One region of the Mesorhizobium sp. WSM4809 genome, then DNA from elsewhere that is predicted to be linked to it. Evidence: predicted binding sites of a transcription regulator. Region 1 holds the regulator's gene; each other region holds the start of a gene.

Region 1 (10,134 bases):
CTTGAATTCATGGGTCTTGCCGGCGAATGCAATCGTTGCCGTGGCCTCCTGGGTCTTGCCGCCCAAATCCATTTTTTTCGCAGCTTCGGTCATTGCAAACTCCTTCTTGTTTCCTCATGCCGGCAAAGGCAAAATTCTGCAGAGCGACACGTCGAAAATCACCGCAATGCGCGTATTCGCCACCGCATTTCAGGAGGTGCGTGCCAGATTGGGCCAAGGCCTAATGTTGCACTGCGAAACCCGCCTTTCAATGCCAATCTTCTTGGGCCAGTTTGCTCCTAATCGATTTGATCTGAGATGCGCGCCAGGCTTTCCTCGCGGCCGAGCACGGCGAGCACATCGAACACGCCCGGCGAGGTGCTTTTGCCGGTCAACGCAGCGCGCAAAGGCTGGGCCACCGCGCCGAGCTTGTGACTGCCGGCCGCTGCCACCTCGCGTATCGCCGCCTCCGCCGAGGCGGCTGTCCAGTCACTCGCAAGCCCGTTCAAAGCTTCGTGAGCACTGCGCAGGATCTTGCGGGCATCGTCGGTAAGCAGAAGGGCCGCCTTGTCGTCGATCGGCAGGGGGCGCGTGGCGAACAGGAAGGCCGCGCCATCGACGAGCTCGACCAGCGTCTTGGCGCGGTCCTTCAAGCCCGGAAGCGCTGCCAGCAACTGCGCCTTGGTGCTGTCGTTCAGGCGCGCGGCGATCGCCGGGCCACCTTCGAGATAGGGCAGGGTAGCGATGAAGATGTCGAACAGTTGGGCATCGCTCATGCGGCGCATATGCGCGCCGTTGATCGCCTCCAGCTTGGCGAAGTCGAAGCGCGCCGCGCCCTTGTTGACATCGCCGATGTCGAACCACGAGATCATATCCTTGATCGACATGATCTCGTCGTCGCCATGGCTCCAGCCAAGGCGCGCCAGGTAATTGAGCAGCGCCTCCGGCAGGTAGCCCATGGCGCGATAGGCCTCGACGCCAAGCGCGCCGTGCCGCTTCGACAGCTTGGCGCCATCGGCGCCGTGGATCAGCGGGATATGCGACATGGACGGCACGTTCCAGCCCATGGCGTTGTAGATCACGGTCTGGCGAGCGGCGTTGGTCAGATGATCGTCGCCGCGAATGATATGGGTGACTCCCATATCATGATCATCGACGACGACGGCATGCATGTAAGTGGGATTGCCGTCAGAACGCAGGATGATGAAGTCATCGAGATCCTTGTTGGGAAAGCGCACCTCGCCCTGGACACGGTCATGGACGATGGTCTCGCCTTCGGTCGGCGCCTTGATACGAATGGCGCCCTTGACGCCTGCGGGCGCCTCAGAGGGGTCGCGGTCGCGCCAGCGGCCGTCATAGCGGGGCGGCAGCCCCTTGGCTCTGGCAGCCTCGCGCATGGCCTCCAGTTCGGCCGGCGTGGCATAGCAATAATACGCCTTGCCCTTGCGCACGAGCTCCTCAGCCACCTCGCGGTGGCGCGGCGCACGCTCGAACTGCGACACCGGCTCGCCGTCCCAGCTCAGGCCAAGCCAGGAAAGCCCGTCGAGGATGGCAGCCGTCGCGGCTTCATTGGAGCGTTCGCGGTCGGTGTCCTCGATGCGCAGCAGCATCGTGCCGCCAGTGTGCTTCGCATACAGCCAGTTGAACAGCGCCGTGCGCGCGCCGCCTATGTGCAGATAGCCGGTGGGCGAAGGGGCAAAACGGGTGACGACCTTGTCGGACATGGAACTCTCGGAAACCATCTGAAGCGGGGTGCGGTTGCGCGGGCTTTCGCGCGCCCGGCGTTCATGTAGCATAGGGTGTCGAGGGCGCAAGGGGCAGACCCGATGGCTGGACGAGGCTGGGGCTCGGATCAGGGCGAGGACGCTGCCATCGGCGTCAGCGAACGGTCCCTGTTTGCGCCTCGGCCAGCCCCATTACCGCCGCCATCGCCCCTTGTGCCGGATCCCGGCAAGGCGCCCTTGCAAGCGGATGTCGCCGCCTCTGTTCCTGTTGCCGAAACCGGCAGGATCGTTCGCGTGCGCCGGCAAATCAGCCTGACATCACTGCCTCGCCTGCGCCACAGCGTGAACACGGCGGCGAGCCTGGAACTCGACCGGGGCGTGGCCTTCCTGCTGGTGCCGGTCTGCCTGGCGATCGGAGCGATCGGCTATTTTTCGCTGACGGCTGAACCCGACTTTGCGAGACCTGTCGCGGTTGTCATCTTGACGGGGATCTGTGCGCTGGTCTCGCGCTCATGGCCAAAGACCCATCTGTGTTTCATGGCGGCGCTTTTGTGCGCCCTAGGACTGCTTGCTGCCAAGGTCGAGACGTGGCGTGCGGGCACACAAATGTTGGGCTCGGAAATCTCGACGCAGGTGACCGGCCGCGTCGTCTCGCTCGACCGGATGGAAACTGGCCGTATCCGGCTGACCATCGACGTGACATCGACCGCAAGACCGAAACTGCGCTATGCGCCGGAACGGGTGCGGCTTTCGGCACGCAAGATCCCGGCTGACGTGACCGCAGGCTCCCTCATCACTGGATATGCCAAGCTTTTGCCGCCGACCGGGCCGGTGCGGCCGGACAGCTATGATTTCTCCTTCGACAGCTATTTTGCCGGCATCGGCGGCAGCGGGTTCTTTCTCGGCAACCCCAAGCTTGTCGTCAGCGATGGTGGCGACATGTCGCTGCCGGCCCGAATTTCCTCTAGCGTGGAAAATGCCCGCGAGGCCATCGCCGACCATATCAGGGCGAGCGTCGGCGGCGCCGAAGGCGAGATCGCCGCGGCGCTGATCGTCGGCGTGCGCGCCGGCATTCCCGATGACATCAATGAGGCGATGCGACGTACCGGCATCTACCACATCATCTCGATTTCGGGACTGCACATGGCGCTGGTCGCAGGCACCATCATGGGCTTGCTGCGCGGCGCCTTCGCGTTGTTTCCCGACTTTTCCGCGCGTCGCCCGGTCAAGAAGTATGCCGCCGTCGCCGCACTGTTCTCGATCGCGGCCTATCTCATCATCTCTGGAGTCGTCGTTGCCGCCGAGCGCAGCTTCATCATGCTGGCGGTGATGCTGATTGCCGTGCTGTTCGATCGAGCAGCACTCACCATGCGCAATCTGGCGATCTCGGCGATCGCCGTCATCGTGGTGTCGCCGCATGAGGTGGTCGGCCCGAGTTTTCAGATGTCGTTCGCCGCGACCGCGGCTCTGGTCGGCGCCTATGCCGGCTGGGCCGTTCACCGCGCGGGAAAAGCAAGACCGCCGCCCCCAAAGCGATCCATGCCCGGTTTCCTGACGCGAAAGTTCGTGCTCGCGGCAACCGGCCTTGCCATGACCTCCATCATCGCCGGCAGCGCCACGACGCTGTTTGCCATCTGGCATTTTCAGCGTGTGTCGCCGCTCAGCCTGTTCGCCAATCTGGCGGTTATGCCGATCGTCACCGTCGTCATGTTCCTGGCTGTCGCAAGCGCGCTGCTGATGCCTTTCGGATTGGATTGGCCGGCCCTCTACCTGATGGGCAAGGGTCTGACGGTGATGATCGCCATATCGGGTTGGATCTCCGAACGTTCGCCTGTCGATGCGGTTGGGCTGATTTCGCAGCAATCTGTCCTGCTGGTGACAATTGCCCTGGTCATCGCGACAATGGCGACAACTTGGCTGCGGCTCGCTGCTCTGCCATTCGCGCTGGCAGGCTTGCTGACCGTCTCGGATACGCGCACGCCGGATGTGCTGATCTCGGAGGACGCCCGACTGGTTGCCTTGCCGATCGGCGGTGGCGAACTCGCCGTCAGCCGCGCTCGGCCGAACGAATTCACCGTCGACAACTGGAAACGCGCACTAATATCCGAAACCATCGTCGTGCCGGAGGTGTTCGACAAGGGCGACGGGCAATTCGACGTCGCGGATGCCGTTGAGCTACCGCCGGGATCGCCGTTCTATTGCACCTCAGGCGTCTGCGTGGCCAGGCACACGTCCGGTGCGATCATTGCCTATGTCGAGGACCGCAAGGACACCTGGAAAGCCTGCGGTTTCGCCGAGCTGATCGTCATCAATGACGCCACCGCGTATGACGCCTGTCACAACCCGCTGGTTCTCGTCATCACCAAGCGGCAACTGGCTCGCAAAGGCAGTGCCGCGATCTTCTTCGATCGCCAATCGGCGACCACGCCGGCGACGATCAGCTTCGCCGTGGACAGCCCATACCGGCCCTGGCATGCGCAACGCAAATTCTCGCGCGAGGCGAGGGGGCTGCCACCCTTCAAGAGACCCGAGAAGCCAGTGGCTGAAACGCAGCCGCCTCAGTAGCGGCGGATCAGGCCAACGAGCTTGCCTTGCACCTTGACCCTGTCCGGCCCGAAAATACGGGTTTCATAGGCTGGATTGGCGGCTTCGAGAGCAATCGAAGCGCCCTTGCGGCGGAACCGCTTCAGCGTCGCTTCCTCTTCATCGACCAGCGCCACGATGATCTCGCCGGGGTTCGCCGTGTCGGCATTGCGGATGATGACGGTGTCGCCGTCGAAGATACCGGCCTCGATCATCGAGTCGCCCTTGACCTCCAGCGCATAGTGGGCACCGCCCATGATCATGTCCGGCGGCACCGAGATCGAATGCGTCTGATGCTGGATGGCATCGATCGGCACACCGGCGGCGATACGGCCCATGACCGGGATCGACACGGCGGAGACCGCATCGTCATCATTGCCGGGCGAGGGCATCCGCGAAGGCGCCGGCTTGATCTGCCGGCCAAGGGCACCACCCTGACCGAGACTGCCCTGGATGACGCTTGGCGAAAACTTCTTTGCCGCGTTGAGGCCGGGCGCGATCGAGTCCGGCAATCGCAGCACTTCCAGCGCGCGTGCCCGGTTGGGCAACCGGCGAATAAAGCCGCGCTCCTCAAGTGCGGTGATCAGCCGATGAATCCCGGATTTGGAGGCAAGGTCGAGCGCCTCCTTCATCTCGTCGAAGGATGGCGGAATGCCGCTCTCCTTCAGGCGTTCATGGATGAACATCAGCAGTTCATGTTGCTTGCGTGTCAGCATGGCGGCCCCCAGATTACCTGAAACCAGAATCGAAAAACAAACCCAGAACAAACACTATCTGTTCCAGTTGTGTTCTGCAACCGTTTAAAGTTTAATGAATTTGTTAAGGCTGCTGAAATTATTTGGGCTTGCCAGCGGGTCGCGATCGACAGGCGCCAACCACGGCAATGCGCCTGCTCACATTCAAATCATTATGGTTAATGACCTGTGGCTCATCCTCGACCCAAGGCTTGGCATCATCTGCCGATCGACCTCCACAAGGGACGCTATCAATCTTCGGGACGTTGGTTTGCCGTGAACGAAACGGAGCCAAAACGCCAACGTCTGTTGGCATTTGTGGCTGGAATTCAGCCCTCCGTCATCCGCCGGGCAGTGAGGGCGGCGACGGCAAATCGCGGAGATCGTTGCGTCAGGTAACGGCTTCCTTGACGGCGAAACGCTGGTCCTTCCATGCGCCCGTGCGCAGAATATCCTCCAGCACCTCAACCGCCAGCCACACATCCTTGTAGCCGACATAGAGCGGCGTGAAGCCGAAACGGATGGTCGATGGCGCGCGAAAATCACCGATGACGCCGCGCTCGATCAGCGCCCGCATGATTTGATAGCCGTGATCGTGAAGGAACGACACCTGGCTGCCGCGCCTGGTCGCGTCGCGGGTGGTCTCCAGCGTGAGGCCATAGGCGCCGCACTTTGCTTCGACGAGCTGGATGAACAGTTCCGTCAGCGCGACGCTCTTTTTTCGCAATGCCGCCATGTCGACGTCGTTCCAGATGACAAGCGCGCCTTTGAGCGCCCGCATCGACAGGACCGGCTGGGTGCCGCACAGAAAGCGGCGGATACCGGTGCCGGCAACATACCCCCGTTCGAAGGCAAAGGGCCGCGCATGGCCCCACCAGCCGCTGAGCGGCTGGCTGATATCGCCGTGATGGCGCTGCGCGGCATAGATGAAGGCCGGTGCGCCCGGACCGCCGTTGAGGTACTTGTAAGTGCAGCCGATGGCGAAATCGGCATTTGCCTGATCGAGCTCGACGGGCAGGGCGCCGGCGGTGTGGCATAGATCCCAGACGATCAGCGCTCCGGCCGCATGAGCCTTGCGCGTCAGCGCCGCCATGTCGCGCAGTTCACCCGATTTGTAGTTGACGTGGTTGACCAGCACCACCGCGACGTTTTCGTCGATCAGCTCTTCGATGGTGGGCGCGTCGACGCCCGCGAGGCGCAGCAGGACGCCGTCCCGTGTCGAGGCCACCCCTTCGGCGATGTACAGGTCGGTGGGGAAACTGTCACCCTCGGCGACGATGACCGACCGGCCCGGCCGCATCTCCAGCGCCGCATGCAGCACCTTGTAGATGTTGGTCGACGTCGTGTCGCAGACGACGGTCTGGCCGGCCGCGGCTCCAATCAGGCGTCCGAGTTGATCGCCGAGTTCGATCGGCATCTCGAACCATCCGGCCGTATTCCAGGCTCGGATGAGGTCCTGGGCCCATTCCTGGGTTGCCGCCTGCTGCAGCTCGCCGAAAACGGCATGAGACGCTGCCCCCAGTGAATTGCCGTCGAGATAGATCACCCCCTCCGGCAGAATGAAACGGTCGCGCATGGCCCGCAGCGGATCTGTGGCATCCATCGCTTCGACTGCGGCGAGATCAGGAAATCCACTCATGGTCAGTCAGTCCCCGGTTGTTCGCGAAGGGTGTTCCGCCGCCGCGCGTCGCTGTTTTCATTTCGACGATGTCAGAGCCGGGTGCGGACCGTCCACAGTTCCGGGAACAGCACCACCTCGAGCATCTTCTTCAGATACGAAGCACCCGACGTGCCGCCGGTGCCGCGTTTCAGACCGATGATGCGCTCAACCGTGGTGACGTGGTTGAAGCGCCAGCGGCGGAAATAATCCTCGAAGTCGACCAGCTTCTCTGCCAGTTCGTAGAACATCCAGTAGCGCTGCGGATCGCGGTAAATGGTTTGCCAGGCGACCAGCACCTCTTCATTCTCGGTTCGCGTCTCACGCCAGTCCGTGCGCTTGGCATCGGCACCGATGTCGAATCCGTTGCGCGCAAGCAGCAGCAGCGCTTCGTCGTAGAGCGATGGTTCGGTCAGGATCGCTTCCAGCTTTCCGCTCAGGTCGGGCCGGTGCTTGTGCGGCCCGAGCATGGCCAGGTTGCGGTTGCCGGCCATGAACTCGATGGCGCGATACTGCCAGGACTGGAAACCCGAGGACTGGCCGAGCGCGTCGCGGAACTCGGTGTATTCGCTCGGCGTCATCGTCCGCAGCACATCCCAGGCATTGTTCAGCTGCTCGAAGATCCGCGCAACGCGCGACAGCATCTTGAAGCTCGGCTCGAGCCGGTCGGCGCGGATGGAACGGATCGCGGCTCCAATCTCGTGTAGAGCGAGCTTCATCCAGAGTTCGGAAGTCTGATGCTGGATGATGAACAGCATCTCGTCATGCGCCGATGACAGCGGCGTCTGGGCCTCCAGCACTTTCTCCAGGTGCAGGTAGTCGCTGTAGGACATGCGCTCCTTGAACGACATCTGGGCGCCTTCGGACGCCGGATCGTATGGCTCGCTCAATCGATTTTCTCCGTGCGCAGCCGGAAGCGCTGGATCTTGCCGGTCTGGGTCTTGGGCAGGGCGGCGATGAATTTTACCGATCGCGGATATTTATAGGGCGCGATCATTGCCTTGACATGGTCCTGCAGGCGCTTGGTGGTGAGGGCGTCGGGCGCGACGCCCTGCGCTAGCACGACATGCGCCTCGACGATCTGGCCGCGTTCGGCGTCCTCGGCGCCAATGACAGCGCATTCGGCGACGTCCGGGTGCGCCAGCAGCGCCGCCTCGACCTCGGGTCCGGCAATGTTGTAGCCGGCGCTGACGATCATGTCGTCGGAGCGGGCGGCGAAATGGAAGAAGCCGTCCTCGTCCTGCGTGAAGGTATCGCCGGTGAGGTTCCAGCCGTCGCGCACGTATTCCTTCTGCCTGTCATCGGCCATGTAGCGGCAGCCGGTCGGTCCGCGCACTGCAAGCCTGCCGGTCGCGCCGCGTGGCACCTCGCGCATCTCGTCATCGACGACGCGCGCCTCGTAGCCGCCCACCGGCTTTCCGGTCGACGCGGGCTTCATGTCGTCAAAACGGTTGGAGATGAAGATGTGCAGCATCTCGGTGGCTCCGATGCCGTCGAGGATCGGCTTGCCGGTCTTTTGCGTCCACTCTTCGAAAACCGGAGCGGGCAAGGTTTCGCCGGCCGAAACGGCGACGCGCAGCGACGACAGGTCGGCACCTTCATCCATGGCCTTCAGCATGGCGCGGTAGGCAGTCGGCGCGGTGAAAGAGATCGTCGCTTTGTAGGTCTCGATGATGTGGATCATGTTGGGTGGCGTCGCCTGCTCCAGCAGCGTCGCCGCCGCACCGAAGCGCAGCGGAAAGATGGCGAGCCCGCCAAGGCCGAAGGTGAAGGCCAGCGGCGGCGAGCCGACGAAGATGTCGTCCGGCGTCACCTCCAGGATTTCGCGGGCGTAGGCGTCGGCGATGATCAGCAGGTCGCGGTGGAAATGCATCGTCGCCTTCGGAACGCCTGTTGTGCCCGAGGTGAAGCCGAGCAGGGCAACATCGTCGCGGCCGGTGTCGACTGCGGTGAACGTCACCGGCTTGTCGAGAGCGGCACGATCGAGTTCAGCATCATGGTTGGCGGTGCCGTCGAAACCGATGACCTGCTTGAGGAATGCGCTGTCCTTGGCGCAGGCGGTCATCTCGTCCATCAGCCTGGTGTCGCAGAGCGCGACGGTGATTTCCGCTTTGTCGACGATCTTGGCGAGTTCGCCGGCGCGCAGCATCGGCATGGTGTTGACGACCACGGCGCCAACCTTGGTGGCGGCCAGCCAGCAGGCGACCATTGCGGGGTTGTTGGCCGAACGGATCAGCACCCGGTTGCCCGGCTCGACCCCATAATTCTCGACCAGCGCGTGGGCCAGCCTGTTCGTCCAGTCGGACAGTTCCTTGTAGGTGCGGCGGCGGCCATTGCCGATCAGCGCGGTGTGGTCGCCCAGGCCTTTCTCGACCAGCCTGTCGGTCAGTTCGACACCGGCGTTGAGGCGTTCGGGATAGTCGAAGCCGTCGAGCAGGATTTCAGGCCATTGCTCCGGCGGCGGCAGGTGATCGCGCGTGAACGTGTCGATATGCGCTGAAGGCCCAAGCATGTCGCCGCTCTCCTGTCTGCTGGACGGCCAGTGCGCGAGGCGCCTGACCAGTGATCTGAAGGTCCTGCTTTTTTTGAGGAGGCTTCGTGCCGCAAGTCGCGCCTTGCTCGACGCCACCCGAACGGGGTGACCATTTGCAGGCTTCGGGCAGCACAGCAGACCTCCCATTGTCGGCTGTTCGTGCGGGCAGGATCGCACCAGTCGAAATTTGTTTCAAGCCTAAAATGTTTTTGCCCTAGAGCATTGACGCATGGCGTGGCGGTGGCCATTGCTAGCGGAACAGCGATGCCGTTTTTGGGGAAGGGCGCAGATGTTCGAACGTCACATCGTCGATTGGGATGATGCCTATGCCAACGGTGCGAATATCGCCGGCAGCGACCGATGGCCGGCCGCGTGGGTGGAGCCTGCGCAAGCGTTTCGTGACGCACTCTCGGCGCAGGGCCGGGCACGGCTCGACATCACCTATGGCGATGGGCGACGCAATCGGCTCGATCTCTTCCTCCCCAGCGCCACGCCCAAAGGGTTGGTGGTGTTCATCCATGGCGGTTACTGGAAGGCGTTCGACAAGAGTTTCTGGTCGCATCTCGCCAATGGTGCGGTCAGCAGCGGCTTTGCCGTGGCGATGCCGTCCTACACGCTGTGCCCGGACTTACGCATCGCCGGCATCGTCCAGGAGATCGGCGTGGCGATCGGCAAGGCGGCGGCAATGGTCGACGGGCCGCTGATGCTGACCGGACATTCGGCCGGCGGCCATCTTGCCAGCCGGATGGTGACGACAACCACGCCTCTGGCGGACGATGTGGCGCGGCGCGTGCGCCATGTCGTTTCGATTTCGGGTGTCCACGATCTGCGTCCGATCATGCGCACCGAGATGAACGCGATTCTGGCCATCGACGAGGCCGAGGCGTTGGCGGAAAGCCCGGCACTGTTGCGGCCCATGGATGG
Region 2 (10,134 bases), on a different contig from region 1:
CGATATCCGTACGCAACGCATCATGTTCGACGAAGCACGGCGTGATCTCGGTGCGTACGGCCTCCTCATCGACGAAGCCCTCACGCATGTAGATCTCAGCCAGTCCCGCCAGCCTGTCGCTGCCGACCAGGCGGACATGGCATTTCTGCGCCCATTTGCTGATCAGGTCGCGCGTGTATTGGCGCTTGACGGTGCCAGGCGTCGCCAGCACCGAAACCAGCCCTGAGCGCGTACGTTCCGCCGCCGGCTTGATCGCAGGCACCATGCCGACGAAAGGATGCGCGGGAAATCTATCGCGCAGCGCATCGATCACCAACGTCGAGGCGGTGTTGCAGGCGATGACGGAAATGGCCGGCGCAAAGCGCTCAAGCAGTTTGCCGAACAATTCGAGGATATGCGCCCTCAGCGCCGGCTCTTCCCAAGCGCCGTAGGGAAACGCAGCGTCGTCGGCGACATAGACGAAGCGGCGGTCGGGCATCAGCACGCGCGCCTCGCGCAGCACGGTAAGCCCGCCGATGCCCGAATCGAACATCAGGATCGGCCGCTCAGTCATTGTCGGTTCCTTTTCCGCCAAGCGGCGGTATGTCATCGTCCTTGCCGGTGTCGGCAAGGCGTGCCGCCTCCGCCTTGCGGGCACGCGCGGCGGCCGCGGGCAAGCGCCGCGGATCGTCGCCAGGGGACCCGTCGCCGCGCGGCATCGCCGGCGAAAACCTGTCGAGCGACGAGATGATGCCGCGCAGCACCTTCAGCTCCGGTTCGGCAAAACCGGGGCGTGTCAGCACCGCGCGCAGATTGTCGATCATTTTCGGCTTCTTCGGCGCCGGCCGGAAATAGCCGCGCGCTTCCAGCGCGCCTTCGAGATAGGCGAACAGGCCGTGCAATTCTTCCTTGCTTGCCGGTTTCATGTCCGGGCCGGAAAAATTGGTCTTGGTCTCGTCCTCCAGGCCGGACTTCATCCATTCGTAGGACATCAGAAGTGCTGCCTGGGCGATGTTGAGCGAGGAGAAATCGGGATCGACCGGGAAAGTGACGATCTCGTCGGCAAGGCCGACCTCGTCATTGTAGAGGCCGAAGCGTTCGCGTCCGAACAGGATGCCGGTGCGCTGGCCCATCACGTGGCGCGCCCGCAGCAGCCTGCCCGCCTCCACCGGCCCGCGCACAGATTTGAAGCCGTCGCGCTGCCTGGCCGTGGTGGCGAAGACAAAGTTCAGGTCGGCGAGCGCCGAGGCCAGATCGTCGAAGACGGTGACAGCGTCGATGACATGATCGGCGCGGCTGGCCGCAGCGCGCGCCTTCTCGCTCGGCCAACCATCACGCGGGTTGACCAGGCGCAGCTCCGACAGGCCGAAATTGGCCATGGCGCGCGCGACCATGCCAATGTTCTCGCCAAGCTGAGGCTCAACGAGGATGATCGCCGGGCCGGCGACTGCAATGCTATCGGGATCTTTGATGACGGGCATGATTGTCAATGAACTGCTGTTTGCGGCATTTCAGCGTCCCTGCCACATTCGGCCGGGAAAATGAAGCATTCGCAAATGACGACGGCTATGGCCTCCAATTCGTGACCGATCGCCGTTTGCGTGGCCAAAAGCGCTTTGATATACGGGCGACATCTCCCGGCCCAACGCCGCGCGGGCAAGGCCGTCCCATATCCAGCAACGAGGCATTCTTTCCATGGCGAAGATCAAGGTGGCGAACCCGGTCGTCGAACTCGACGGCGACGAGATGACCCGCATCATCTGGCAGTTCATCAAGGACAAGCTGATCCACCCTTATCTCGACCTTAAGCTTGAATATTACGACCTCGGCATCGAGCACCGCGACGCCACCAACGACCAGGTGACCATCGATTCGGCCAACGCCATCAAAAAACACGGCGTCGGCGTGAAATGCGCGACGATCACCCCCGACGAACAGCGCGTCGAGGAGTTCAAGCTGAAGAAGATGTGGAAGTCGCCGAACGGCACCATCCGCAACATCCTCGGCGGCACCATCTTCCGCGAGCCGATCATCATGAAGAACGTGCCGCGCCTGGTGCCCGGCTGGACCAAGCCGATCATCGTCGGCCGCCATGCCTTCGGCGACCAGTACCGCGCCACCGATTTCCGCTTCCCCGGCAAGGGCAAGCTGACCATCAAATTCGTCGGCGAGGACGGCCAGGTGATAGAGCACGATGTGTACGACGCGCCCGGCGCCGGTGTCGCCATGGCCATGTACAATCTCGACGAGTCGATCCGCGAGTTCGCCCGCGCCTCGCTGAACTACGGCTTGCTGCGCAACTATCCGGTCTATCTGTCGACCAAGAACACCATCCTCAAGGCCTATGACGGTCGCTTCAAGGACATCTTCCAGGAAGTCTACGAGGCCGAGTTCGCGGCCGAGTTCAAGTCGAAGAAGCTGTGGTACGAGCACCGCCTGATCGACGACATGGTGGCCTCCGCCCTGAAATGGTCGGGCGGCTATGTCTGGGCCTGCAAGAACTATGATGGCGACGTGCAGTCCGACACGGTCGCGCAAGGTTTCGGCTCGCTCGGCCTGATGACATCGGTGCTGATGACGCCGGACGGCAAGACGGTGGAAGCCGAAGCCGCGCATGGCACCGTCACCCGCCATTATCGCCAGCACCAGAAGGGAGAGGAAACCTCGACCAATTCGATCGCCTCGATCTTCGCCTGGACGCGTGGCCTCACCCACCGCGCCAAGCTCGACGACAATGCCGATCTGAAGCGTTTTTCCGAAACGCTGGAAAAGGTCTGCATCCAGACGGTCGAGTCAGGCTTCATGACCAAGGACCTGTCGCTGCTGATCGGCCCCGACCAGCCCTGGCTGTCGACCACCGGTTTCCTCGACAAGATCGACGAGAACCTGCAGAAGGCGATGGCCTGACAAGTAAGCAAGATGGGCAAGCCCATCGTCTACGGGGCGGAGTACAGCGTCTATGTACGCATCGTCCGCCTCGTACTCGCGGAAAAAGGCATCGACTACGAGCTTGTGCCGGTCGATGTCTTTGCCGCCGAGGGCGTTCCCGCCTGGTATTTCGAGCATCATCCGTTCGGCCGCATCCCGGCCTTCTGTTATGACGGGTTTCGCCTCTTCGAGACCAATGCGATTGCTCGCTATATCGACGAGGCCTTCGACGGACCGGCGCTGCAGCCTGCCGACGCGCGCGGCCGCGCCAGGATGGGCCAAATCATAGGCATGCTCGACGCCTATGGCTATCGCGCGATGGTCTGGGATGTTGCCGTCGAGCGGCTGGAAAAGGCTGAGCCGGATGAGGAATTGATCGCCGGCGGCCTTGCTCAGGCTGAGACGGTGCTGAGATCGCTGAAGCCACAAGGTCCGTGGCTGCTTGGCGAGCAACTGACACTGGCCGACCTGCACGCGGCGCCGATCATTGCCTATTTCGTCAAGGTCAGCGAGGGGCAAGATTTGCTTGCGCGCTTTGCGGATATCCAGGATTGGTATGCACGCATCGTCGCCCGGCCGACCTTTGCGCAGACTGAAAAAGTCGGCTGATAAGGGACGTCCCGCCAACTGTTGCTTTAAATTCAGCCCACTAGCCTACGCCGCTTCGAGTGCCGCCCTCACTGCTGCAATCGCATCATCGGCCTTGGAAGCGTCGGGGCCACCGGCCTGGGCCATGTCGGGCCGCCCGCCGCCGCCCTGCCCGCCCAATGCGGCGGAGGCCACGCGGACAAGGTCGACGGCGCTGAAGCGGCCGATGAGGTCGTCGGTGACGGCCACCACGACGCTTGCCTTGTTGTCTTCGCCGGCGCCGACGAAGACGACGACGCCGGAGCCGAGCGAGCTCTTGCCGGCATCGGCCAGCGGCTTCAAATCCTTCGGCGAGACACCGGAGACCGTCTTGCCGAGGAAGCCGATACCGGCGACCGTCTCATTGGCGGCTGGAGCATCGGCTGACGATCCCCCGCCCAGCGCCAGCTTCTTGCGCGCCTCGGTCAGTTCCTTCTCAAGCTTTTTGCGCTCTTCGAGCAGCGTCTCGACGCGCGCCGGCACATCGGCCGGCGAAATCTTGAGCACGGCCGCCGTCGCCTTCAAACGCCGGTCCTGCTCGTCGAGATGTTTGCGCGCGGCTTCGCCGGTCAGCGCCTCGATGCGGCGCACGCCGGCCGCGACCGCGCTGTCCGACACGACACGCACCAGGCCGATATCGCCGGTCGCCCGGACATGCGTGCCGCCGCAGAGCTCGACCGAATAGGGCCGGTTGGCCTTGGTGCCGTGAACGCCGGTGCCCATCGACACGACGCGCACTTCGTCGCCGTATTTCTCGCCGAACAGCGCCATGGCGCCTTCGGCAATGGCATCGTCGACCGACATCAGGCGCGTGGACACCGGGCCGTTCTGGACGACGATCTCGTTGGCCATGCGCTCGACCTCTTCGAGATCCTCCGGTGAAATGGGCTTGTTGTGCGAGATGTCGAAGCGCAGGCGCTCGGGCGCCACCAGCGAGCCCTTCTGCGCGACATGGCTGCCCAGCACCTCGCGCAGCGCCTCATGGACCAGATGCGTCGCGGAATGGTTGGCGCGCAACCTCGAGCGTCTGGCATGGTCGACCTTCAGCTCGACGGCGGCGCCGATCTTGACCGTGCCGCTGGCCACCTTGCCGACATGGACGAACAGCCCATCGGCCTTCTTCTGCGTATCCGAAACCTCGATCGAGAAGCCTTCGCCTGAGATGATGCCGGTGTCGCCCATCTGGCCGCCGGACTCGGCATAGAACGGCGTCTGGCTGACGACGATCGCCACGGCGTCGCCCTTGCCGGCGCTGTCGACAGCCTTGCCGTCCCGGACAAGCGCCTGGATGATGCCTTCGGCAGCTTCAGTCTCATAGCCGAGGAACTCGGTGGCGCCCGCCTTCTCGCGCACGGAGAACCAGATGGTCTCGGTCGCCGCGTCGCCGGAGCCTGCCCAATGCTTTCGCGCCTCGGCCTTCTGCTGCTCCATGGCGTTGGTGAAGCCGGCAAGATCGACCGAGATGCTGCGCTGGCGCAGCGCGTCCTGCGTCAGGTCGAGCGGGAAGCCATAGGTGTCGTAGAGCTTGAAGGCCGTTTCGCCGTCCAGCATGTCGCCGGCATGCAGCGTCTCCGTCGCCTCGGAGAGCAGGCCGAGGCCGCGCACCAGCGTCTTGCGAAACCTGGTCTCCTCGAGCTTCAGCGTCTCGGTGATCAACTGTTCGCCGCGCAGCAGCTCCGGATAGGCCTGGCCCATCTCGCGCACCAGCGCCGGCACCAGCTTCCACATCAGCGGTTCGTTGGCACCCAGCAGCTGCGCATGGCGCATGGCGCGGCGCATGATGCGGCGCAGGACATAGCCCCGGCCTTCGTTCGAAGGCAGCACGCCGTCCGCCACCAGGAAGGAGGACGAACGCAGATGATCGGCAATGACCCGGTAGGACGCGACCGTCTCCTTGTCGGGACCATGCCCGATCGCGGACGAGGCCGCGTCGATCAGGTGACGGAACAGATCGGTCTCGAAGACGCTTTCCACCCCTTGCAGGATGGAGGCCATCCGCTCCAGGCCCATGCCGGTGTCGATCGACGGACGCGGCAGGTCGATGCGCTCCTCCTTCGTCACCTGTTCATATTGCATGAACACCAGGTTCCAGAATTCCAGGAAACGGTCGCCATCTTCCTCCGGGCTGCCGGGAGGGCCGCCCCAGATGTGTTCGCCGCGGTCGATGAAGATTTCAGAGCACGGCCCGCACGGTCCGGTGTCGCCCATCGCCCAGAAATTGTCCGAGGTCGCGATGCGAATGATGCGGTCGTCGGAAAAACCGGCGATCTTCTTCCAGAAGCCGGCCGCCTCGTCATCTGTGTGATAGACGGTGACCAGCAGCTTGTCCTTGTTCAGCCCGAACTCCCTGGTGATCAGGTTCCAGGCAAGCTCGATGGCGCGCTCCTTGAAATAGTCGCCGAAGGAGAAATTGCCGAGCATCTCGAAGAAGGTCAGATGGCGCGCGGTGTAGCCGACATTGTCGAGATCGTTGTGCTTGCCGCCGGCGCGAACGCTCTTCTGGGCGGTCGAGGCGCGCGAATAGGGCCGCTTCTCCAGACCGGTGAAGACGTTCTTGAACTGCACCATGCCGGCGTTGGTGAACATCAGCGTCGGGTCGTTGCGCGGCACCAGTGGGCTCGACGCGACGATCTCGTGACCCTCCTTGCGGAAGTAGTCGAGAAATGTCGACCGGATTTCGTTCACGCCACTCATGATGCTGCCTTTTCGGAAGAGCCGCCGGCAAACCGGCGGAAATGGGCTCTGCGTTCTAGAAGATTAGGACTTGGCCTTTTAGCCGCCGCGCTTCACCCTGTCCAGAAACACGGAATTGGTCCAATCCACGGCCTTTGCCGGCCCTTCGACCCGGCCTGGTTCCGCCGCCGAAACGCAAAACCGCCGGCACTGGGCCGGCGGTTTCGAAACGCAATAACGCGGAACTCGATTACATAAGCCTGAGATAATAGAACGCGATTATGGCCGAACTCCGGCCGGCATCGCGCACGAAGCTGTTACATCGCGCCGGATTCTTCCTCGAAACCGTCATCATCGCCGCGCTCAGGGCCGCCATTCTCGAGGAATTTTTCGGCGATCAGCCCGGCATTCTGCCTGATCGACAACTCGATCTCGCGTGCCGTGTCGGGATTGTCACGCAGGAACAGCTTGGCATTTTCGCGGCCCTGGCCGAGACGCTGCGAGTTATAGGAAAACCAGGCGCCAGACTTCTCGACAATACCAGCCTTGACCCCGAGATCGACCAGTTCGCCGGTTTTGGAGACGCCCTCACCAAACATGATGTCGAATTCGACCACCTTGAAGGGCGGCGCCAGCTTGTTCTTGACCACCTTGACGCGGGTCTGGTTGCCGACAACCTCGTCGCGGTCCTTGATCGAGCCGATGCGGCGGATGTCGAGGCGCACCGAAGCGTAGAATTTCAGCGCATTGCCGCCGGTGGTGGTTTCAGGCGAGCCGAACATGACGCCGATCTTCATGCGGATCTGGTTGATGAAGATGACCATGGTGTTGGAGCGCGAAATCGACGCGGTCAGCTTGCGCAGCGCCTGGCTCATAAGGCGGGCCTGCAGGCCGGGCAGCGAATCGCCCATCTCGCCTTCAATTTCGGCGCGTGGCGTCAGCGCCGCGACCGAATCGACCACCAGCACGTCGATGGCGCCGGAGCGCACCAGCGTGTCGCAGATTTCCAGCGCCTGCTCCCCAGTGTCAGGCTGCGAGATCAGAAGGTTTTCGAGATCGACGCCAAGCTTGCGGGCATAGACCGGGTCAAGCGCGTGCTCGGCATCGACGAAAGCGCAGATGCCGCCCTTCTTCTGGGCTTCGGCAACGGTGTGCAGGGCAAGCGTCGTCTTGCCCGAGCTTTCCGGCCCGTAGATCTCGATGATGCGGCCGCGCGGCAGGCCACCGACGCCAAGCGCGATGTCGAGGCCAAGCGAGCCGGTCGGCACCGTTTCAATCTCGACGACCTGATCGTTGGCGCCGAGCCGCATGATCGAGCCCTTGCCGAAAGCCCGCTCGATCTGCGACAGCGCCGCATCCAGAGCCTTTGATTTGTCCACTGCCTTGTCCTCTACCAGCCGCAAAGAATTCTGAGCCATGATACATCACCCCTTGGTCGTCAATGAAGGCCGGACAATCCGTAATCCCTGCCTATTTGTACCTTTTTTGTTCTCATTTGGCAAGAGGGGTCAAATAACTGAAAAACAAGCAATATCCGGATTTGTTCTTTTTTTGTCCAGGGATTCGATCAGGAATGCACCGCACGTTGGGCCAGACGGCTCGGTTGTTTCGACCTGCCGAATCGCCGCCTCGCATGCGAAGCTCCGTCGCACCTAGCGCTTGTGCGGCTGGAATAACAAAGGTCATATCGCCGGCATGCTGAAATCCGCGAAAATACTGGCCATAGGCGGCGCCCATATCGACCGACGCGGCCAGGTGTCCGGCGCTTACGTGCCTGCCGCCTCCAATCCGGGCACAATGCGCGAGGATGTCGGCGGCGGCGTCTTCAATGCTTTGCGCAGCGCCGTGCGGCGCGGCGTCTCCGCGTCGCTGATGTCGGTTCGCGGCGGCGATGCCGCTGCCGATACCGTTTCGCGAGCCATCGCCGAGACAGGCATTGCCGACCTGTCGGCGGTCTTCCTCGACCGCACGACGCCGAGCTACACCGCGCTGATCGACAGCGAAGGCGAGCTGATCGTCGGCTTTGCCGACATGGCGCTCTATGATTTGGCGTTTCCCAAGCAGATCAGGCGCTCCAAGGTGCGGGAGGTGATCGCCGCCGCCGACGCGATCCTGTGCGACGCCAATCTGCCCTCTTCGGCGCTGGAACAGCTGGTCGCGCTCGCCGCGGGCAAGCCGGTTTTCGCCATTGCCATCTCGCCGGCCAAGGTGGTGCGGCTGATACCGGTGCTGAAGAAGCTCTCGCTGGTCTTCATGAACCGGCGCGAGGCCATGGTGCTGGCCGGCGTCGCCGCGAATGCCAGGGAGCGCGAGGTCGTCGACGGGTTGCGATGCAGCGGCCTCGTCAGTGGCGTCGTGACGGCGGGCGAGGCGCCCGTGCTGGGGTTCGATGAAACAGGCGCCTTTTCGATCATGCCGCCCAATCCCCGAAAGGTCACTGACGTCACCGGGGCCGGTGATGCGCTGGCGGGCGCAACGGTCGCTGCCTTGCTGCGCGGACTGCCGCTGCGGGTGGCCCTGCGCGAAGGCATCGCCGCGGCGACGCTTGCCATCGAAAGCGCCAACGCCGTTCCCGAGTTCACCGCCTCAAGCTTCGCGGAAGCGCTGGCTCTTGTGCCGGATGCCAGGGAAGTGGCATGAGACCGGCGAATTCATAGTGCCGCGATGTTGCCTGGTGTCCCCACGGACGCGCCGCATTCCGGATTGGAGACCCTGATGACCCCTGAGACCGCCCGCCCCCTCATCGACATCCACGCGCCGGTGGCGCAGGCTCTGGCTGCCGGCCGGCCGGTGGTGGCGCTGGAAAGCACCATCATCACCCATGGCATGCCCTACCCCGACAATGGCGCCATGGCGGCCGACGTCGAAAAGATCATCACCGATGGCGGCGCCGTGCCGGCGACGATCGCCGTGGTTGGCGGCCGCATCAAGATCGGGCTTTCGGACGGCGAGCGCGAATCGCTGGCGATGACGGGCGACGCCATGAAGCTGTCGCGCGCCGATCTCGGTTTTGCCGTGGCGCAAGGGCGTACCGGTGGCACCACGGTCGCCGCCACGATGATCGCGGCGCATATGGTCGGCATAAAAGTGTTCGCCACCGGCGGCATCGGCGGCGTGCACAAGGGCGCCGAAAAGAGTTTTGACATTTCCGCCGATCTCGACGAGCTGGCGCGCACGCCGGTCATCGTCGTCTCGGCCGGCGCCAAGGCCATTCTCGACATCGAAAAGACGCTGGAAGTGCTGGAGACGCGCGGCGTGCCGGTGGTCGGCCTTGGCTGCGAGACGATGCCGGCCTTCTGGTCCAGGCATTCGCCGTTCCGCGCGCCGCTGACCTTGCACGAGCCGGAAGAGATTGCGCATTTCTACCAGACGAGGGCAGCGCTGGGGCTCGCCGGTGGCATGCTGATTGCCAATCCTGTGCCGGAAAACCATGAAATCCCGGCTGAGGAGATGGCGGGCTATATCGAGGCCGCGCAGAAGGCCGCCGAGGCGCTCAACGTGACCGGCAAGGCGGTGACGCCGTTCCTGCTGGGAAAGATTCTCGAACTGACTGGCGGCAGGAGCCTGAAGACGAACATCGCGCTGGTCGAGAATAATGCGCGGCTGGCGGCGAGGATTGCCAAGGCGCTTTAGGGTCACGCAGCGAAGGTCCCCCTCACCCGGATTGCCGAGACCGAATTGCAAAGAGCAATTCGGGGCAATCCGACCTCTCCCCGAGGGGTCCCCGAGGGGGGAGAGGAGCTTGCAGCGCCGACGTCGACCTCTTCTCCCCTCGGGGAGAAGGTGGCCGCGAAGCGGACGGATGAGGGGGTGGCCTCGCGCTTGCGGGAATCTACTTCCCCGCCCGACGCCCCGCCTCATACGCCCGCCGTGCCCACACCGTCATCTCGTCGGGATCATCGAAAGCGCTGTCTGGAACGCTCCAGT
Region 3 (10,134 bases), on a different contig from region 1:
ATACATCCGCCACGGCGCCACGCTCGACGCCATGACCAAGCTGAAGCCGGCCTTCGACAAGGACGGCACGGTGACCGCCGCCAACGCCTCCGGCATCAATGACGGTGCCGCCGGCGCGCTGCTGATGAGCGAGGCGGAAGCGGTGAGGCGCGGCATCACCCCGCTGGCACGCATCGTGTCCTGGGCAACCGCCGGCGTCGATCCGCAGATCATGGGCACCGGCCCGATCCCAGCATCGCGCAAGGCCTTGGAAAAGGCCGGCTGGTCGGTCGGCGATCTCGACCTTGTCGAGGCCAACGAGGCCTTTGCGGCACAGGCCTGCGCCGTCAACAAGGACATGGGCTGGGATCCCTCGATCGTCAACGTCAATGGCGGCGCCATCGCCATCGGCCACCCGATCGGTGCTTCCGGCGCCCGTGTCTTCAACACACTGGTCTTCGAGATGCGCCGGCGCGGCGCCAAGAAAGGCCTCGCCACCTTGTGCATCGGCGGCGGCATGGGCGTCGCCATGTGCATCGAAGCACTCTGAAAAAGAAGTGAGTAGCAAACAGGGAGTAGTCAATAGGGAAGAATTGCGTCAGCGCGACGGGACAGATCCCTACTCGCTATTCGCTACTCCCTATTCGCTCTCCCGACCAAAGGGAGGGAACACGCATGACCAAGGTAGCAATCGTCACAGGAGGATCGCGCGGCATCGGCGCGGCGATCTCGATCGCATTGAAGACCGTCGGCTATTCGGTTGCCGCGAACTATGCCGGCAATGACGCCGCAGCGGCGAAATTCAAGGCCGAGACCGGCATTCCGGTCTACAAATGGTCGGTCGCCGACTATGATTCCTGCGCCGCCGGCATCCGCCAAGTCGAGGCCGATCTCGGCCCGGTCTCGGTGCTGGTCAACAACGCCGGCATCACCCGGGACGCCATGTTCCACAAGATCACGCGCGAGCAGTGGAAAGAGGTCATCGACACCAACCTGTCCGGCGTCTTCAACATGACGCATCCGCTGTGGAGCGGCATGCGCGACCGCAAGTTCGGCCGCGTCATCACCATCTCCTCGATCAACGGCCAGAAAGGCCAGGCCGGCCAGGTCAACTATTCCGCCGCCAAGGCTGGCGACATCGGTTTCAGCAAAGCCCTCGCTCAAGAGGGAGCTCGCGCGGGCATCACCGTCAACGTCATCTGCCCTGGCTACATCGCCACCGAGATGGTCAAGGCGATCGACGAGAGGGTGCTCAACGACCGCATCATCCCGCAAATCCCCGTCGGCCGCCTCGGCGAACCGGAAGAGATCGCGCGCTGCGTCGTCTTCCTCGCATCCGAAGATGCAGGCTTCATCACCGGCTCGACCATCACGGCCAATGGCGGCCAATACTTCGCCTGACCAGAACCACGTGGCTGAAATGTGCACGTGCCGGGGGTGTCGCCGGCACGTTCGTCTTTAGAACCGCTGCTCCGATACAGCGCCGGTAGTTGTCCGGCGCCTCGAGATCAGGCAACCAGCTTGAGCTCCCGTTTCATCGCTTGCTTGCGCCCGCCCGGCTGCGACGACGCCGGCAGCGTCGCCATTTCGGCCCGGCTGAGACCTGACAATTTCATCGAGATCCTGCGCTTGACGAACGGCATCATGTTGACGACGCCGAGCACGAAATTGCGCAAGACGCGCCGCAGCGGTGTGCGGACAAGCGCCATGCCTGTCAGCCTGCCCGCCAGTTCGATCACCTCTTGTGCCGCGGGACGCCGAAGCGTCTCGTAGAGGTCGAGTTCGCTTTCCGGGCGGACACCGTTGATCACGTCGCCGAGCAGTTCTCCCAGCACCACGGCATCGATCAGGCCGGTGTTCATGCCTTGGCCGCCGGCTGGGCTGTGCACATGGGCGGCGTCGCCCATGACAAACAGGTGCCCCTGGCGGTAGGACTTGGCAAGGCGGTGATGCACGCGGAACCGTGTACTCCAGGTCAGGTCGAGCACCTGCGCCGGGCTGGCCGACGGGCCGCGACTGTCGAGCAGCGCCTGTATGTCGGCAATGCCAGGCCGCTCAGGCGCCTCATCCATGGTCGCTACGATGCGATATGATCCGTCCGGCAGTGGCGCGACGACGACCAGTCCGGCCGGGGAGAACAGCAGCGACACCTCCGTTGGCCCGAGCGGCCAATCAAGGCGCACGTCGGCGAGTACAAAAGACCCTGCATAGGCCTCGCCATCGAAGCCTATGCCGGCGGCCTCGCGTACCACGCTGTGCATGCCGTCCGCACCGACGACGTAACGCGCCGAGATCGTCTTTTCGCGACCATTCTGGACGACCGTGACGTGTGCGCCATCGACCCCCTGCAATACCTCCTTCGCCTCGACGCCGCGATGGACGACACCGCCCAACCCAGCGATGCGCTCAGTGAGGACCTTCTCGGTTAGGTTCTGCGGAATCATCAGCACGTAGGGATACGCCGAGGGCAGGCTCGAGAAATCGAGGTTGATTAGGACCCGGTCGCGATCACGTATGGCGAAGTTGTCAAGCTTCAGGCCGAGTTCGACCAGCCGCCCCGTAACGCCAAGCGGCTCGAGTGTCTCCAGCGTCTGCGCGTGGATCACTCCGGCACGTGAGGTGTTGAGGCCTTCGGCGAGGCGGTCGACCACGACGTGATCGACGCCTGCCTGATGCAGGGCAATGGACAGCGCCAGGCCGGTCGGGCCGGCGCCTATGACCAGGACTTCGGTGGTATCAGGCAGCATTTTCTCTCTCCATTTGTCAACGATTGGTGACTTTTATCTTGGGTGCTTGAGTTTGTCAACGCTCGTTGATATTTGATTTTCATGAGCACGAATCATTCGAAAAAGCCGAGCAAGTCGGATCGCACCCGAGGGCAAATCCTGGATGCCGCCAGAGATCTGTTTGCCGAGCACGGCTATGACGGCGCGTCGATCCGCGATGTCGGGACCCGCGCCTCGATCGATCCGGCCATGGTGATCCGCTATTTCCACAGCAAGGACGAATTGTTCGCCCGGGCGGCACTCGTCGACCTGCAACTGCCGGCACTTCGGGTGATCGACCCGGCCACCGTCGGCGAAACTTTGATCAGGCGGTTTCTCGAAGTCTGGGAAGGCCCGGCCAGCGGACCCGGCATGGCAATTCTGCTGCGTTCCGCGGCGTCGAACGAATTCGCCGCCGAAAAAATGCGCGAGATATTCGCCAACCAGGTGAGGCCGGTGGTTGCGGCGGTCGGCGATCTCGCCGACGCCGGTCGAAGGGCCGGGCTCATTTCGAGCCAGTTGCTGGGTTTGGCGATGTGCCGATATGTGCTGCGGCTACCGCCCGTCGTCGCTCTGTCACACGACGAGATCATCCGGAACGTCGGCCCTGCGCTGCAACGCTATGCCACTGGAGAGGACACGGCCTGAACCAGCGGTCCGGCCGGACCCGTCAACATGCAGCGGCTGCACCTAGCCAAAGCATGCAACCAATCTGTGCCGAAGCAGCACGCGGAGGTTAACAGCCACCCGCCGCCCTGTGCGAAAGCTGCTTCGTAACCTGTGGATTCTCGGTGGATAAGCTGTTCACAACACAAGATATTGGGGTGAACAAATCAGGAAAATCACGCCATCGCTGATTCGTCGCTGATTCGTTCCGGCTATGAGCCGAACGTTAACGACGACAGCCGGAATCGCCTGCCCAACTGCTTAACGCAGGTTAAGAAAGATCAACAATTTCATCATGTTGGTCGAGGCGCCTAGCCACCGTGATTGTTTCCAGGCAAAGGTTAACGGCAACACCCCTCTTAGCATGAAACGGGCCAGTTCAGCGATTCAGCATGTGGTGCGACTCGCGGCCGCGAAATCCACATGTAGCCGTGAACAAAAGCTGAATCTGCAGGAGTCACTGATTCGTCGCCGATTCGTTCCAGACTCGTTCTATCCGTTAATCCGCAGCCGATTGGAAGCTTGACAAAACCACCTTCTCGCCGCCGGCGGAACATTCCGCTTTCGCTTCGCGCCCGAAATCCCTATGTGTCGCCTGTCATACGCGCCATTTGAGGCAGCGCTCCCGACAACCAGAGGCCAGAAGCCTTATTTCCAGATCCCGGAAGCCTTATTCTAGGTTGATGAACATCCAGCCCAAACACACAGAGCCGCTGATCCTGTCGGGCCGCGACGTGACCGCCGTGCTCGGGCCCACCAACACCGGCAAGACCCATCTCGCCATCGAGCGCATGGTAGCGCATGAGAGTGGGATCATCGGCCTGCCGCTCAGGCTTCTGGCGCGCGAGGTCTACGCCCGCGTCTGCGAAAAGGTTGGCGCCCACAAGGTCGCGCTGATCACGGGCGAGGAAAAGATCCAGCCGCCGGGCGCCAGATATTCGGTCTGCACCGTCGAGGCCATGCCGCGCGAGACCGACGCCGCCTTTGTCGCCATCGACGAGGTGCAGCTCGCCGGTGACCTCGAGCGCGGCCACATCTTCACCGATCGCATCCTGCACCTGCGCGGCCGCCAGGAGACGCTGCTACTGGGTGCCGCCACCATGCACGGTATCCTGCAGCGCCTGCTGAGGGGTGTCTCGGTGGTGACGCGGCCGAGGCTGTCGCATCTTGCCTATGCCGGCTCCAAGAAGCTGACCCGCCTGCCGCGGCGCACGGCAATCGTCGCCTTCTCCGCCGACGAGGTCTACGCCATCGCCGAGTTGATCCGCCGCCAGCAGGGCGGTGCCGCCGTCGTGCTCGGCGCGCTCTCGCCGCGCACCCGCAACGCCCAGGTGGCGCTATTCCAGTCCGGCGATGTCGACTACCTCATCGCCACCGACGCCATCGGCATGGGTCTCAATCTCGATCTCGACCACGTCGCCTTCGCCCAGAACCGCAAGTTCGATGGCTTCCAGTACCGCAACCTGACCGCGGCCGAGCTCGGCCAGATCGCCGGCCGCGCCGGCCGGCATCTGCGCGACGGCACGTTCGGTGTCACCGGCCAGGTCGACCCGCTCGACGAAGAGCTGATCAAGAAGATCGAAGGCCACGATTTCGATCCGGTGAAGGTGCTGCAGTGGCGCACCGCGCATTTCGACTTTGCCAGCCTCGACGCGCTGAAGCGCTCGATCGAGACCAACGCTCCGGTCGAGGGACTGACGCGGGCATTGCCTGCCGTCGACGCACAGGCGCTCGAGCATCTGTCGCGCGACGAAGACATCCGCGCGCTCACCACCAATGCCAAGCGCGTGGCGCTGCTGTGGGAAGCCTGCGCGCTGCCCGACTACCGCAGGATCGCGCCGGCGCAGCATGCCGACCTCATTGCCTCGATCTACACGGACCTCGCACGCCACGGCCATGTCAACGAGAATTACATGGCCGAGCAGGTGCGCCGCGCCGACACCACCGAGGGCGACATTGACACGCTGTCGCATCGCATAGCCCAGATCCGCACCTGGACATTCGTGTCGAACCGGCCCGGCTGGCTGGCCGATCAGGCACACTGGCAGGAAAAGACGCGCGAAATCGAAGACAGATTGTCGGATGCGCTGCATGAGCGGTTGACGAAACGCTTCGTAGACCGCAGGACTTCCGTCCTCATGCGGCGCCTTAGAGAAAATACCATGCCTGAAGCCGAAATTAGCCCTACCGGAACCGTCCTTGTCGAAGGCCACCATGTCGGCGAGTTGCAAGGGTTCCGCTTCACCGCCGACCAGACCGCCGGCGGCGAAGACGCCAAGGCGGTGCGCACCGCTGCCCAGAAGGCGCTGGCCGCCGAGTTCGAATCGCGCGCCGAACGCTTCGGCGCCTCGGCCAATGGCGACATCGCGCTCGGCTCGGACGGCACGCTGCGCTGGATCGGCGCGCCGATCGGCACGCTTGTATCAGGCGAAGACGCGCTGAAGCCGCGGCTGGTGCTGCTGGCCGACGAGCAGCTGACCGGCCCGGCGCGCGACAAGGTCGCCGCGCGTGCCGAGCGATTCGTCAATTTCCAGATCGAGTCGCTGCTGAAGCCGCTGGTCGACCTCAGGAACGCCGACCAGATTTCCGGCATCGGCCGCGGCATCGCCTTCCAGCTGGTCGAGAATTTCGGCCTCATCAACCGCCGCGACATCGCCGAGGAGATGAAGTCGCTCGACCAGGAAGGCCGCGCCGCACTTCGCCGGCTTGGTGTGCGCTTCGGCGCCTACCATGTCTTCGTGCCGGCGCTGATCAAGCCGGCGCCTGCCGGGCTGCTGACATTGCTATGGGCGCTGAAGAACGACGGCAAGGACAAGCCGGGCTTTGGCGACGTGGTCCATGCGCTCGCCTCGGGTCGCACCTCGGTGGTGATCGACCCTGCTTTCGACAAGACGTTCTATAAGCTTGCCGGCTACCGCAATCTCGGCCGTCGCGCCGTGCGCATCGACATACTGGAACGGCTGGCGGATCTGATCCGTCCGGCGACCAACTGGAAGCCCGGCCTCGGCCAGCGCCCGGACGGCGCCTATGACGGCCAGTCCTTCATGGTGACGCCGCCGATGATGTCGATCCTCGGCGCCACCGCCGACGACATGGAAGAAATTCTCAAGGGTCTCGGCTACCGTGCCGAGCCTAAGCCGGCCGTCGAGGTCAAGGCGCGGCTCGAAGCGCAGGACAACGCCGCCCGCGAAGCGGCGGTGGCGAAACTGGCGACGGAAGAAGCTGCACGAGCCGAGCAGGCCAAAGCGGCGGAAGCCGCGGCAACGGATGCCGCAGCAGAGGCAGCCGTCGAAGGGTCGGAGCCGGCATCGGACGCAGTGGCCGTTTCGGAAACCACGGTCGAAATTCCCGCCGAAATCACCTCCGACGCCGCGGCGGAACCTGCTGCGCCAGCCGTGGAAGAACAGGCGGACGCTCCAGTCGAAACCGTGCAAGACGAAGCGCCTGTAGCCGAGGCTGCGGCCGACGTCGCCGAACCGGCGCCGGTTGAACCGCAGGCAGAGACTGAGACTGCCGAGATCGAAGTTGCAGCGGCAGAAGAAGCCGCAACGCCCGAGCTGGCGGCAAATGCCGCGCCGGCAACGGACGCCGCGCCGGACGAACCTGTGGCGGTGACTGAAGCAGCCGTCGGCGAACCCGCTCCGGAAGCCGAAGGGCCAAAACCCATCCTGTTGTGGCGGCAGGGCCGCTTCGAACAGCGGCCGCGCAACCGCGATGACAACCGCAGGAACAATCGCCCGCGCAACGGACAAGCGCGCGGCCGAAGCGATGCGCCTGCGGATGCCGCCGGCGCACCGGCCGCCGCCGCTGCACCCGGCGAACGTCCGGCCCATGAAGGCCGTCGCGATGGAGCCGGCAAGCCGCGCTTCGACCGCTCGAAATTCAAGCCCAAGCCGCAGGCCGAAGGCGAACAGCGACGTGATGGCAGGCCGCAGGGCGAACGTCCCGACCGCCGCGAAGGCCGTCCCGACTGGAAGGGTGGCAGGCCGGATGGCAAAGGTGGCCCGCAAGGCGGCAAGCCGGCCTTCCAGCCGAAGCCGCGCGAGGAGCGCCCGGTGCGTTTCGATCCGGATTCGCCCTTCGCCAAGCTCGCCGCTCTCCGCGACCAGCTGAAGAAGTAGAACCCGGCTCGCTTCGATGGTTGCCGAAGGCCGCCAGCGCATCGACAAATGGCTGTTCTTCTCCCGCGCCGTGAAATCGCGCTCGCTGGCGGCGAAGTTGGTCGTCGCCGGCCGCGTCCGCATCAATCGCGACAAAGCAGCGCAGGCCTCCGACCAAGTCAAGCCAGGCGACGTCCTGACCATCACGCTCGAACGCCGCATCTTCATCTGGAAGGTGCTTGGTGCCGGTGCACGGCGCGGCCCGGCCGAGGAGGCCCGGACGCTCTACGAGGATATGTCGCCACCGCCCGCACCGAAGGGCGAAGCCCCTCCCGATGCAATTCCGGGGCTGCGCGAGGCCGGCAGCGGCCGCCCGACCAAGAAGGAACGTCGCCAGACCGACCGATTGCTCGGCGAAGATTGATGCCTGGCGTCCAAAAACACGCAGTGGTTCTGGGACAACGGCACGCCTGAGGCGAGAACTGAGCCCGGCAAACAGACGCTCTGCGGGACATGACTGACTTCCGCCGGGCCTGCAGTCTGGAATTCCATTCCGGAAACACCGGCACCGTCCGCAATGGCTACCCTTGCAAGCGGTCGACAAAGGCGTTACCTGACGGAAAAAGCCCAACAAAATGGGACGTCCCGGAGCCGACCGATGACCTATGTCGTGACCGACAATTGCATCAAATGCAAATACATGGACTGCATCGAAGTCTGTCCGGTCGACTGTTTCTACGAAGGCGAGAACATGCTCGTCATCCACCCCGACGAGTGCATCGACTGCGGCGTTTGCGAGCCGGAATGCCCGGCCGACGCAATCAAGCCGGACACCGAACCCGGCCTCGACAAATGGCTGCAGGTCAACACCGAATACGCCGAGAAATGGCCCAACATCACCGCCAAGAAGGAACCGCCGGCAGACGCCAAATCCTTCGACGGCGAGGCCGGCAAGTTTGAGAAATACTTCTCGGCCGAGCCCGGCGAAGGCGATTGACAACACGGCCGCAAAGGCCGGTATTACGCTGGGTAAGAGGCACGTCACATTAACCGGCTTGACAGCCGGCGCTGACCTGTGGCCTTCGCGTATGCAGCAAAACCTTGATTCTTCCGACTTTTTGTGTTACATCAGCGAAACATGCCGGTGACACAACGTCGATTTATGGCGCAGACGCCCCAAATCACTGAAAGGTGAAAATCCCATTCGGACCAGAGCGATCTGGGCCAGGCGGTCGCGATGTTGCGGTTTGCCGGTCCGGCTTTTCCGATGGGTTCATCTGTTGTGCGGCTAACGATCGGCTTCCCCGATCGCGCGAGTTCGGACCGGCAGGACGCCGGTGCCACAACAAGGAGTTCAGGGCGTAATGGCAACGATCACCCCGCAGAAGAAGTCCACCGCTGCGCGTCACGGTTTCAAGACCGGCGAGTACATCGTCTACCCGGCGCACGGCGTCGGCCAGATCGTCTCGATCGACGAGCAGGAAGTTGCTGGACACAAGCTGGAACTGTTCGTCATCGACTTTTCGAAGGACAAGATGCGCCTGAAGGTGCCGGTCGCCAAGGCGACCTCCATCGGCATGCGCAAGCTGTCGGAGGAGGATTATGTCGAGCGCGCGCTGAAGGTCGTGCAGGGCCGCGCCCGTGTCAAGCGCACCATGTGGTCGCGCCGCGCCCAGGAATATGATGCGAAGATCAATTCGGGCGACCTGATCTCGATCTCGGAAGTCGTGCGCGACCTCTACCGCGCCGACAACCAGCCGGAGCAGTCCTATTCCGAGCGCCAGCTCTATGAGGCGGCGCTCGACCGCATGGCCCGCGAGATCGCGGCCGTCAACCGCATGTCGGAAACCGAAGCCGTGCGCTTGATCGAGGTCAACCTCAACAAGGGCCCTAAGCGGGGCGCCAAGGCCGACAATGAAGAGGCCGAGCAGGAAGAAGCTGCCTGATCCTTCTCGCCTTTTCGAGAGATCCTGCCTGAAACGATTGGAGGCTCCGGTTTGACCGGGGCCTCTTTTGCTTTTGGGCGGCAGCTTCGATGTTGAAGATGCACCGCGCGCCAGCGTGCTGCATCACGGCTTGCCGGCGCGCCGAACCGTGGTGCCGTCCAGCGCGCGTTTTCGTTTAACGTGTGTCCCCACTTGTCGCCTTGCCAGCAAAGCAGACCGCAGCAATGGTTTCGCGCAATTCCTCGTCGGCGATCGGCTTGTGCAGGATGCGGCTGCCGCTGGCGCTGATCTCCTTGAGGCGCGAAGGCGAGGTATCGCCGGTGATGATGATGGTCGGGACAACGCGGCCGATATGGGCGTGAAGCGCACGGATCGCGTCGGTGCCGGTGGTGTCATTCTCGAGACGGTAGTCTGCGATGATCAGGTCGACCGGCGCATCGCCGGCAGCCAGCGCCGCCGCATGGGCCTTCCGTGCCTCTGCGGCGGAGCGGCCGGGATAGACACGATGTCCTTCCAGGCTGAGCAAGCGCACCATGGCATCGAGAACGTCGCCCTCATCCTCGACCACCATGATGCCGGCGGCACTGCTGGCCGGCGATGTCGTGTCGACCTCTGAGCGAGCCTGCACCGCGCCGGCCTTCGCGACGGTGATGGAAAACAGGGAACCGCGTCCTGGTG

Evidence for each region. Region 1 encodes LexA, which represses DNA repair genes until DNA is damaged. Its sites were predicted from a motif close to TGTTCNNNNTGTGTTCNG; they were not measured.
Region 2: the regulator LexA is predicted to act here: its motif matches at 7,683-7,700, upstream of recA (recombinase RecA).
Region 3: the regulator LexA is predicted to act here: its motif matches at 3,888-3,905, upstream of AC0L24_RS19015 (helicase-related protein).

What each region holds. Positions count from the first base shown of each region.
Region 1 covers NZ_JBVVQW010000003.1:256,108-266,241, reverse strand. Annotated here, with positions in the region: gene gltA (citrate synthase) at 1-93, opposite strand, end outside; gene gltX (glutamate--tRNA ligase) at 279-1,703, opposite strand; gene AC0L24_RS09365 (ComEC/Rec2 family competence protein) at 1,806-4,268, shown strand; gene lexA (transcriptional repressor LexA) at 4,262-5,002, opposite strand; gene kynU (kynureninase) at 5,412-6,659, opposite strand; gene kynA (tryptophan 2,3-dioxygenase) at 6,731-7,567, opposite strand; gene AC0L24_RS09345 (AMP-binding protein) at 7,564-9,189, opposite strand; gene AC0L24_RS09340 (alpha/beta hydrolase) at 9,500-10,134, shown strand, end outside.
Region 2 covers NZ_JBVVQW010000014.1:116,424-126,557, reverse strand. Annotated here, with positions in the region: gene murI (glutamate racemase) at 1-553, opposite strand, end outside; gene AC0L24_RS26410 (RNA methyltransferase) at 546-1,460, opposite strand; gene AC0L24_RS26405 (NADP-dependent isocitrate dehydrogenase) at 1,675-2,886, shown strand; gene AC0L24_RS26400 (glutathione S-transferase family protein) at 2,899-3,516, shown strand; gene alaS (alanine--tRNA ligase) at 3,562-6,228, opposite strand; gene recA (recombinase RecA) at 6,525-7,625, opposite strand; gene AC0L24_RS26385 (carbohydrate kinase family protein) at 7,903-8,847, shown strand; gene AC0L24_RS26380 (pseudouridine-5'-phosphate glycosidase) at 8,923-9,840, shown strand; gene AC0L24_RS26375 (TfoX/Sxy family protein) at 10,040-10,134, opposite strand, start outside.
Region 3 covers NZ_JBVVQW010000007.1:23,055-33,188, forward strand. Annotated here, with positions in the region: gene AC0L24_RS18995 (acetyl-CoA C-acetyltransferase) at 1-529, shown strand, start outside; gene phbB (acetoacetyl-CoA reductase) at 655-1,380, shown strand; gene AC0L24_RS19005 (FAD-dependent oxidoreductase) at 1,488-2,726, opposite strand; gene AC0L24_RS19010 (TetR/AcrR family transcriptional regulator) at 2,808-3,392, shown strand; gene AC0L24_RS19015 (helicase-related protein) at 4,094-7,531, shown strand; gene AC0L24_RS19020 (RNA-binding S4 domain-containing protein) at 7,548-7,934, shown strand; gene fdxA (ferredoxin FdxA) at 8,169-8,507, shown strand; gene AC0L24_RS19030 (CarD family transcriptional regulator) at 8,875-9,456, shown strand; gene AC0L24_RS19035 (ATP-binding protein) at 9,632-10,134, opposite strand, start outside.